One region of the Variovorax sp. GW821-FHT09B01 genome, then DNA from elsewhere that is predicted to be linked to it. Evidence: predicted binding sites of a transcription regulator. Region 1 holds the regulator's gene; each other region holds the start of a gene.
What was found. The regulator LexA, encoded in region 1, represses DNA repair genes until DNA is damaged. The targets are predictions, from matches to a motif close to ACTGTATNNNNATACAGT.

Region 1 (3,271 bases):
GCCGCCAGGCCGGGGCGGCCGCGGTTGAGCGCGGCGAGCAGCGCATCGGGCTCGACCAGCTCGGCGCGCGAGGTGTTGACGAACAGCGAGGTCGGCTTCATGCGCGAGAGGTCCTCGAGCGTGATCAGGCCGGTGGTTTCGTCGTTGAGCCGCAGGTGCACGGACAGCACATCGGCCATCGCGAAGAACTCCTGGCGGCTCTGCGCCACCTGGAAGCCATCGGAGCGCGCCTTGGCGCAGCTCGCCTCGCGGCCCCAGATCACGACCTGCATACCGAAGGCCTGGCCATAGCGCGCCACGAGCTGGCCGATGCGGCCGTAGCCCCAGACGCAGAGCGTCTTGCCCTTGAGCACCGAGCCGAGCCCGAAATTGGGCGGCATCGAGGCCGACTTGAGTCCCGACTGTTGCCAGGCGCCGTGCTTGAGGTTGCTGATGTACTGGGGCAGCCGGCGCATCGCCGACATGATCAGCGCCCAGGTCAGTTCGGCCGGGGCCTGCGGCGAACCCGAGCCCTCGGCCACCGCCACGCCACGCTCGGTGCAGGCGGCCACGTCGATGTGGCTGCTGACGCGGCCCGTCTGCGAGATCAGCTTGAGCTTGGGGAGTTTCTCGATCAGCTGGCGCGAGATCTGGCTACGCTCGCGGATCAGGACGATCACATCGGCGTCCTTGAGTCGCACCGAGAGTTGACCGATGCCCTTGACGGTGTTGGTGTAGACCTTGGCTGCGTAGGCATCGAGCTTCGAAGCACAGTGCAGCTTGCGCACCGCATCCTGGTAATCGTCGAGGATCACAATATTCATGGCATGCCATTGTGCCTCGCAGCATGGAATCGGCGCGCCGTTGAACGTTTGGATACGGCCCCTGGGCCCCGAAAGAGGTGAAAACGGGGGCAAAGGCAGGAGAAGCAGGGGCAAAGGCGGGCAAAGGGGCGAGGTCGGCACTGCCTTCCCGACAGGGTTGAACAAACCGGCTGCTATGGTTTCTTCACACCCCTGAGCCTAGACCTTGCGCGTTCACGTGATCGAGCGACTGCGTGAAACGCTGGGCCGATGCTCTCAGTGCAGGTGCACGGGGCGGGGCGCCACGGCGGCGGCTTCGAGTGCCTCGAGCGCAGCGAGGCGGTCGAGCTCGGCGCACACATCCGCCATCCGGCCCGAAATCACGACGCGGTTGCTGTTGCGCGCGCCGCCCTGCTGGCGGTCGACGACGCGCACCACCCGCAGCGGACGCGAAGGCGCCTGCGCGACGGCTGCGGCCGTGACGGCGTTATGTCCGCTGTCACCGCGTGCCGTGCACGACGGCCGTACCGACACATAGCGCAGCTCGCTGGCGCACAGGTCGTCATCGCGACGGTGTGCGGGGCGGGCGGGCAACCAGCGGCTCGCGAGCGACTGCAGCGGCATCCAAAGATCGACGAAGGTGAGGAGGGCGATTCCCATGTGAACTCCAAGAAGGTTTGAGGTTGAACACAGGCAGGATTCGTTGTCATCGGGCGCAGCAGGGTGATGGCGACAAAGCGCCATACGCCCGCCACCTGCAGCGACCGGATGGGGGATGCGTGATGCGGATCCGCGAAACGGCTCGGCGATGCAGACCGCCGGGCCGGCTCGGCAGGCCTACATCAGCATGGTGTTTCGGATCAGGCCGACCGCGAGGCCTTCGATTTCGAAGGGCTCGCCGGGTTGGACCACGATGGTCGGGTAGTCGGGGTTCTCGGCATGGAGCTCGATCACCTGCTTGTTGCGCTTGAGGCGCTTGACGGTCACTTCGTCGCCGAGGCGCGCCACCACGATCTGGCCGTTGCGCGCTTCCTTGGTGGCCTGCACGGCGAGCAGGTCGCCGTCCATGATGCCGGCGTCGCGCATCGACATGCCACGCACCTTGAGCAGGTAGTCGGGCTGGCGCTGGAACAGCGTGTTCTCGACGTAGTAGGTCTGGTCGACATGCTCTTGCGCGAGGATCGGCGAGCCGGCCGCGACGCGGCCGATGAGCGGCAGCGCGAGTTGCGCCATACCGGGCAGCGACAGAGAGAACTGGCTGTTGCGCGATTCGGCGAGCGAGCGCAGGGCATCGCCCTTCAGGCGGATGCCGCGCGAGGTGCCGCTCACGAGTTCGATGACGCCCTTGCGGGCCAGCGCCTGCAGATGCTCCTCGGCGGCATTGGCGGAGCGAAAGCCCAGCTCGCTCGCGATTTCGGCACGAGTGGGCGGCGCCCCGGTACGGGCAATGGCGCTCTGGATCAGATCGAGGATCTGCTGCTGGCGGGCGGTAAGCTTCACGGCGAACTGCATGGTGGTTCCTTGCGGCACTGGCTGAACATCCAGTACCTGTATTTTTAACCAGTTTTTCAAAGTTGGCAAGCCATGGTGAATTCATCCCTCTCGAATCCGCGGTGCGTGGTGGTGCTCGGCACCGGCGGCACCATCTCGGGCCGCGCGGCGAACAGTGGCGACAACATCGGCTACACCGCCGGCGAGGTGGGCGTGGCCGACCTGCTCGGCGGCATCGAGGCGCCCGCTGGCGTGACGCTGGCGGCGGAGCAGGTGGCGCAGGTCGACAGCAAGGACATGTCCTTCGCGATCTGGCGCGCGCTGGCGCTGCGCTGCGCCCACTGGCTGGCGCAGCCCGACGTGGCCGGCGTGGTGGTCACCCATGGCACCGACACGCTCGAGGAGACCGCCTTCTTCCTCCAGTCGGTGCTGGCGCCGCGCAAGCCCATCGTGCTGACCTGCGCCATGCGCCCGGCCTCCGCGCTGTCGCCCGACGGTCCGCAGAACGTGCGCGATGCGATCGCCGTGGCCGCGACACCGGGCGCGCAGGGCGTGACCGCGGTATGCGCGGGCACGGTGCTCGGTGCCTTCGACGTGCAGAAGGTGCACACCTATCGGCTCGATGCCTTCGACGCGGGCGACGCGGGGCCGGTGGGCTACGTGGAGGAGGGCGAGGTACGGCGCATGCGTGACTGGCCGGCTTCGGAAGCAGGCGTAGCCCTCGGCCGTCTTCCCGAGGACGAGGCCGCATGGCCGCGCGTGGAGATCGTGATGAGCCACGCGGGCGCGAGCGGCGCGTTGATCCATGCGCTGCGTGCCGATGGCACGGCGGCGTCGCCTCTGCACGGCCTCGTGCTGGCGACCACCGGCAACGGCACGCTGCACCATGCGCTCGAGGCAGCGGCGCTCGAGGCGCAGGAGGCCGGCATCGCGGTGCTGCGCGCCACCCGCTGCACGCAAGGGCGCATCCTGCCCAAGCCGGGCGACCGCCTGCGCGA
Region 2 (3,271 bases), on a different contig from region 1:
CGCGGGTCGGCTGCGGCAGCACGAAGCGCGGGCTGTCCTTCTGCAGCGAGACCGTGCGCGCCAGCGTCTCGATGTTGTGCGTGAGCACGCGGTCGAAGGAGGCGCTCGCGATGCCCTGCGCCACCAGCCAGGTCACGCCGATGCTGACTGGCACCAGCAGCAGCAGCGGCGTGAGCATCCAGTCGAGGATCTCGCCGAACAGGGAGCGCTGCGCGCGCTGGAAGAGTTTCATCGGACCGGACCCGCCGCGCCCGGCGGCCGCACGCGCGTCACTGGATCTTTTCGAGGCAGTAGCCGAGCCCGCGCACGGTGGCGATGCGCACCGGGCCCTTCTCGATCTTCTTGCGCAGGCGGTGGATGTAGACCTCGATCGCGTTGAGGCTGACCTCCTCGCCCCATTCGCACAGGCGCTCCACCAGCTGGTCCTTGCTGACCAGCCGGCCCGCGCGCTGCAGCAGCACCTCGAGCAGGCCCAGCTCGCGCGCCGACAGCTCGACCATCTTGCCGTCGAGCGTGGCGACGCGGCCGGCCTGGTCGTAGATCAGCGGGCCGTGCTTGATCGCGTTGCTGGTGGTGCCCATGCCGCGGCGCGTGAGGGCGCGCACCCGCGCCTCGAGCTCCTGCAGGCTGAAGGGCTTGGCCATGTAGTCGTCGGCGCCGTTGTCCAGCCCCTTGACGCGCTCCTCCACGCTGTCGGCCGCGGTGAGCACCAGCACCGGCAGCTGCGAGCCGCGCGCGCGCAGCCGCTTGAGGATCTCGATGCCGTGCAGGCTGGGCAGGCCGAGGTCGAGGATCAGCAGGTCGAACTCGCTGTGCGTCATGAGCGCGGTGTCGGCCTCGGAGCCGTTGGCCACGTGATCGACGGCGGCGCCCGAGGTGCGCAGGCTGCGCAGCAGTGCATCGGCCAGCACCTTGTCGTCTTCGGCAATCAGTATCCGCATAGCCACCTCCAGCCCGGTTCGCGCCGTGGGCGGCGCCGTTGCACGTTGTCTCCGCTCGGGGGGAGTCTAGCCCGCCGTATAGGCTTCCAGACCGATGGTTACCACGGTGGCGACATCGTCGCCCACGCTGGCGCGGAACTCGCGCTCGGCCTGCGTCACCGCCTGGCGGAAGGCCTCGAGCCAGGCCAGGCCGTCGGCCGTGAACAGCACGCGCCGCGCGCGCGCATCGAGCGGATCGGGCCCGCGCGTGACCAGCCCCCAGGCCTCGCACTGGTCGACCAGCGCGCCCATGGCCTGCTTGGTCATGCCGGCGCGCTCGGCGAGTTCGGTCAGGCGCGAGCCCTCGCGCGCGAGGTGGCGCGTGATGTGCACGTGGGCCGCGCTCACCTGCGCGCGCGCCGCGAGGTTCGACAGCGCCAGCGGCACGTCGACGTCGTGCGCCATCAGCGCGAGCACGCGCTCGTCGAAGCGCCGCATCGCATGGCCGAGCAGCCGGCCCAGGTGGGTCTGGCGCCAGGCATCGGGATCGAGGGGGAAGGGGGTGTCGCTCACGGCGCCAAATGGTAAAGCAAACTGACCAAAAAACGGGTTTACTCAAATCCATCCGCCCCTACACTACTGTTCAAGCATCCAGGCTGTAGTTAAAAGCAGATGGATCCGACCGTACACAACCCGTTGATCTTCAAGGAGTTTTTCACATGGACGCAGTCGTCAAGGGCTCGAGCATCGCAGGCGCCAACACCGAAAAGGCCAAGGCCCTCCAGGCCGCGCTGGCCCAGATCGAAAAGCAGTTCGGCAAGGGCACGATCATGCGGCTCGGCGAAGGCGAGGCGCTCGAGGACATCCAGGTGGTCTCCACCGGCTCGCTGGGCCTCGACATCGCCCTGGGCGTCGGCGGCCTGCCGCGCGGCCGGGTGGTCGAGATTTACGGTCCTGAATCCTCGGGCAAGACCACGCTCACGCTGCAGGTCATCGCCGCCATGCAGAAGCAGGCCGGCACCTGCGCCTTCGTCGACGCCGAGCACGCGCTCGACGTGCAGTACGCCCAGAAGCTCGGCGTGAACCTGTCCGACCTGCTGATCAGCCAGCCCGACACCGGTGAGCAGGCGCTCGAAATCGTCGACTCGCTGGTGCGCTCGGGCGCCGTCGACCTGATCGTCATCGACTCGGTCGCCGCGCTCACGCCCAAGGCCGAAATCGAAGGCGAAATGGGCGACTCGCTGCCCGGCCTGCAGGCCCGCCTGATGAGCCAGGCGCTGCGCAAGCTCACGGCCACGATCAAGAAGACCAACTGCATGGTCATCTTCATCAACCAGATCCGCATGAAGATCGGCGTGATGTTCGGTTCGCCCGAAACCACCACCGGCGGCAACGCGCTGAAGTTCTATGCCTCGGTGCGCCTGGACATCCGCCGCATCGGCACCATCAAGAAGGGCGACGAGGCCATCGGCAACGAAACCAAGGTCAAGGTGGTGAAGAACAAGGTCTCGCCCCCGTTCAAGACGGCCGAGTTCGACATCCTGTTCGGCGAGGGCATCAGCCGCGAGGGCGAGATCATCGACATGGGCGTGACCGCCAAGATCATCGACAAGTCGGGTGCCTGGTACGCCTACAACGGCGAGAAGATCGGGCAGGGCCGCGACAACGCGCGCGAGTTCCTGCGCGAGAACCCCGAGCTGTCGCGCGAGATCGAGAACAAGGTGCGCGAATCGCTGGGCATCCCGCTGCTGGCGGCGGACGCGACCGGCGCGGCCGAATAACCGGCCGATGCCTGCGAGCGGGGCGCCTGCGGTCGCCCCGCTTTCTTTTTCCGCTCCCGCATTTCCGATGGCATTCGATGCTCCTTCCCTGAAAGGCCGCGCGCTGCGCCTGCTGAGCCAGCGCGAGCATTCCCGCAGCGAACTCGAGCGCAAGCTGGCGCGCTACGAGGAAGAGCCGGGCACGCTCAAGGCCGCGCTCGACGAGCTCGCGGCCAAGGACTTCATCAGCGAGGAGCGCGTGGTCGCCTCGGTGCTGCACCAGCGCGCGGGCCGGCTCGGCGCGGCGCGCGTGCGGCAGGAACTGCAGGCCAAGGGCATCGGCGCCGAGGCCATCTCGCAGGCGGTGGCCGGGCTGCAGGGCAGCGAGCTCGAACGCGCGGCTGCGCTTTGGCGCCGCCGCTTCGACGCCCCACCCGCCGATCCCAAGGAACGCGCCCGGCAGGCCCGCTTCCTGATGGCGCGGGGCTTTTCGGCCGCGGTGGCGGCCAAGGTGCTGAGGAGCGATATCGATGAGCTCGAATGAACTGTCTCGCGTGATCACGCAGCGCGTGGCCTGCGACTGGCGCGCGG
Region 3 (3,271 bases), on a different contig from region 1:
CGACCGCTTCGTCGCGACCGCGGCCGAAAGCGAGGCGCTGCGCCGCGCGCTGCCCGATGCGCTGGCGGTGGAGATGGAAGGCGCCGCGGTGGCGCAGGTGTGCCACGACTACGGCGTGCCCTTCGCCGCGATGCGCACGATCTCGGACCGTGCCGACGACGAAGCCCATGGCGACTTCGCACGCTTCGTCGCCGAGGTCGCGAGCCGCTACAGCCTCGCGCTGGTCGGCGCCTGGCTCGCCGCCCAGCCTTCTACTTGAGCCAGCCGCGCCGGCGGAAGTACCACATCGGCACCAGCGCGCTCGCGGCCATCAGCACGATGGCGTAGGGATAGCCCATGGCCCAGTCGAGCTCAGGCATGAACTTGAAGTTCATGCCGTAGATGCTCGCGATCAGGGTCGGCGGCAGCAGCGCGACGCTGGCCACCGAGAAGATCTTGATCGTCTTGTTCTGGTTGATGTTGATGAAACCGACGGTCGCATCCATCAGGAAGTTGATCTTGTCGAACAGGAAGGCCGTGTGGTTGTCGAGCGACTCGATGTCGCGCAGGATCTGCCGCGCTTCCTCGAACTGCTCGGCATTGAGCATCTTGCTGCGCATCATGAAGCTGACCGCGCGGCGCGTGTCCATCACGTTGCGGCGGATGCGCCCGTTCAGGTCTTCCTGGCGCGCGATGGCGCCCAGCACCTCGCCCGCGAGCTCGTCGCTGACGTTGCCCGAGAGCACCTTCTTGCTGGCGGCCTCGAGCTCGTCGTAGATGTTCTCGAGCGAGTCGGCCGAGTACTCGGCGTCGGCGTCGAAGAGCTTGAGCATCACTTCCTTCGCGTCCTCGATCAGCCCCGGTGCGCGACGCGCGCGCATGCGCAGCAGGCGGAACACGGGCACGTCCTCGTCGTGGATCGAGAACAGCACGCCGCGGCTGCGCAGGTCGGTGTTGTGCTGGTTGAGGATGAAGGCGACGCGCACCGCGCGCGGGGCTTCGTCGTCGTCGATCAGGAAGTCGCTGCGGATGTGGAGTTCGCCGTTGTCCTCTTCATAGAAGCGCGCCGATTCCTCGATGTCCTCGTCCATCGCGTCCTCGGGGATCGAGAGGCCGTAGTACTGCTTGATCCAGCGCTTCTCCTCGAGCGTGGGCGATTCGAGGTCGACCCAGATCGGCTGGAAGCGGGAGAGCTCCTCGAGGGCCTCGATCTCTTCCTGGACGAGGCGGCCGTTGGCGAGCGTGAAGATATTGAGCATGGCTCACTCCCGTGAAATGGCTGGGGCGATGGGGCGGACGGGCGGGGGGCGAGAAAGGGGGGCGCTTTCAAATCCCGGACCCGGTCGGCCTGACTCAGCCGGGAGTTGAAAGCTGCCGAGACGGGGCGGTTTCCACGATGCGGTCTCCAGTTGCAGCGAGGCGCGATTATGTCATCGGCGAATGAGCGCAGAGTTGGCTGGACTGGACGAACATCCAGTAGAGTGGCGCCCATGCCGAGCGCCGTGTCCCCCGTTTTTTCCAGCCCGCCGGCGACCCAGGCCGAGCGCCTCGCGGCCGCCCTCGCCAGCCTCAACGACGAGCAGCGCGCGGCTGTCGAGCACGGGGTGGAGGCGCTGGCCGGTGGCGCGCCGGACGCGGCCGATGCAGGGCCCTTGCTCGTCATCGCCGGCGCCGGCTCGGGCAAGACCAGCACGCTGGCGCACCGGGTGGCACACCTGATCGCGCGCGGGGTCGATCCGCAGCGCCTGCTGCTTTTGACCTTCTCGCGCCGTGCCGCGCAGGAAATGGCGCAGCGCGCCGGCCAGGTGCTCGCGCGCGTGCTGGGTCTGCAGGCCCACACCGCGCCCGCGCTGCCCTGGGCCGGCACCTTCCACGGCATCGGCGCGCGGCTGCTGCGCGAGTACGCCGCGCAGATCGGGCTGGACGACAACTTCACCATCCACGACCGCGGCGACGCCGAGGACCTGATGGGGCTGGCGCGGCACGAACTCGGCTTCTCGTCGAGTGCGCGCCGCTTTCCGCACAAGGGCACCTGCCTGTCGATCTATTCGCGCTGCGTGAACACGCGCGCGCCGCTCGAGTCGGTGCTCAGGCAGTCCTTCCCGTGGTGCGCCGAATGGGGCGTCGAGCTGCAGCAGCTGTTCGGCGCCTACGTCGAGGCCAAGCAGCAGCAGAACGTGCTCGACTACGACGACCTGCTGCTCTACTGGGCCGGCATGATGGAGGAGCCCACGCTGGCGCAGCACCTGGGCGCGCGCTTCGACCACGTGCTGGTCGACGAGTACCAGGACACCAACCTGCTGCAGGCCGCGATCCTGCTTGCGCTCAAGCCCGATGGCCGGGGCGTGACCGTGGTGGGCGACGACGCGCAGTCGATCTACTCGTTCCGCGGCGCGACGGTGCGCAACATCCTCGACTTCCCCACGCAGTTCTCGCGGCCGGCGCGCGTGGTCACGCTGGAGCGCAACTACCGCTCCACCCAGCCGATCCTCGACGTGTCGAACGCGTGCATCGCGCATGCGGCCGAGCGCCATGCCAAGACGCTGTGGACCGACAAGCCCTCGGCCGGGCGGCCGCAGATCGTGCGCGTGCCCGACGAATCGCAGCAGGCCTGCTGGGTGGCCGACAAGGTGCTCGCGCACCGCGAGGGCGGGCTCGCGCTCAAGTCGCAGGCGGTGCTGTTCCGCACCTCGAGCCACAGCGCGCCGCTCGAGCTCGAGCTGGCGCGCCGCAACATCCCGTTCGTGAAGTACGGCGGGCTCAAATTCCTCGAGGCCTCGCACGTGAAGGACCTGCTCGCGGTGCTGCGCTTCGCGCAGAACCCGCGCGGGCGCATGGCGGGCTTTCGCGTCACGCAGCTGATCCCGGGCATCGGGCCGGCCACCAGCGCGAAGCTGCTCGACGCGATGGATCAGGCGGCCGATCCGGCCGTCGCGCTGCGCGACTTCGTGCCGCCGAGCGCCGCGCGCGCCGAATGGGCCGCCTTCGCCGAGGCTTATGCCGCGCTGCGCGCGCCATCGCTGGCCTGGCCGGCCGACGTGGGCATCGCGATGGACTGGTACCTGCCGCACCTCGAGCGGCTCTACGATGACACCGCGGGCACGCGCCGCGGCGACGTCGAGCAACTGGTGCACATGGCCTCGGGCTACGCCTCGCGCGAACGCTTCCTCACCGAGCTCACGCTCGATCCGCCCGAGGCCACCAGCGACCGGCCGGGGCCGCCGCTGCTCGACGAGGACTACCTGATCCTCTCGACCATCCATTCGGCCAAGGGCCAGGAGTGGAATTCGGT

Region 2: the regulator LexA is predicted to act here: its motif matches at 1,576-1,593, upstream of recA (recombinase RecA).
Region 3: the regulator LexA is predicted to act here: its motif matches at 1,440-1,457, upstream of AC07RV_RS45250 (ATP-dependent helicase).

The regions. Positions count from the first base shown of each region.
Region 1 is NZ_JBWKPQ010000002.1:309,115-312,385, forward strand. Features, by position in the region: gene AC07RV_RS08610 (D-2-hydroxyacid dehydrogenase family protein) at 1-803, opposite strand, end outside; gene AC07RV_RS08615 (hypothetical protein) at 1,059-1,442, opposite strand; gene lexA (transcriptional repressor LexA) at 1,620-2,294, opposite strand; gene AC07RV_RS08625 (asparaginase) at 2,367-3,271, shown strand, end outside.
Region 2 is NZ_JBWKPQ010000004.1:307,947-311,217, forward strand. Features, by position in the region: gene AC07RV_RS15930 (sensor histidine kinase) at 1-232, opposite strand, end outside; gene AC07RV_RS15935 (response regulator) at 270-941, opposite strand; gene AC07RV_RS15940 (MarR family winged helix-turn-helix transcriptional regulator) at 1,008-1,493, opposite strand; gene recA (recombinase RecA) at 1,640-2,701, shown strand; gene recX (recombination regulator RecX) at 2,769-3,224, shown strand; gene AC07RV_RS15955 (SRPBCC family protein) at 3,211-3,271, shown strand, end outside.
Region 3 is NZ_JBWKPQ010000046.1:8,156-11,426, forward strand. Features, by position in the region: gene AC07RV_RS45240 (5'-methylthioadenosine/adenosylhomocysteine nucleosidase) at 1-259, shown strand, start outside; gene corA (magnesium/cobalt transporter CorA) at 252-1,238, opposite strand; gene AC07RV_RS45250 (ATP-dependent helicase) at 1,470-3,271, shown strand, end outside.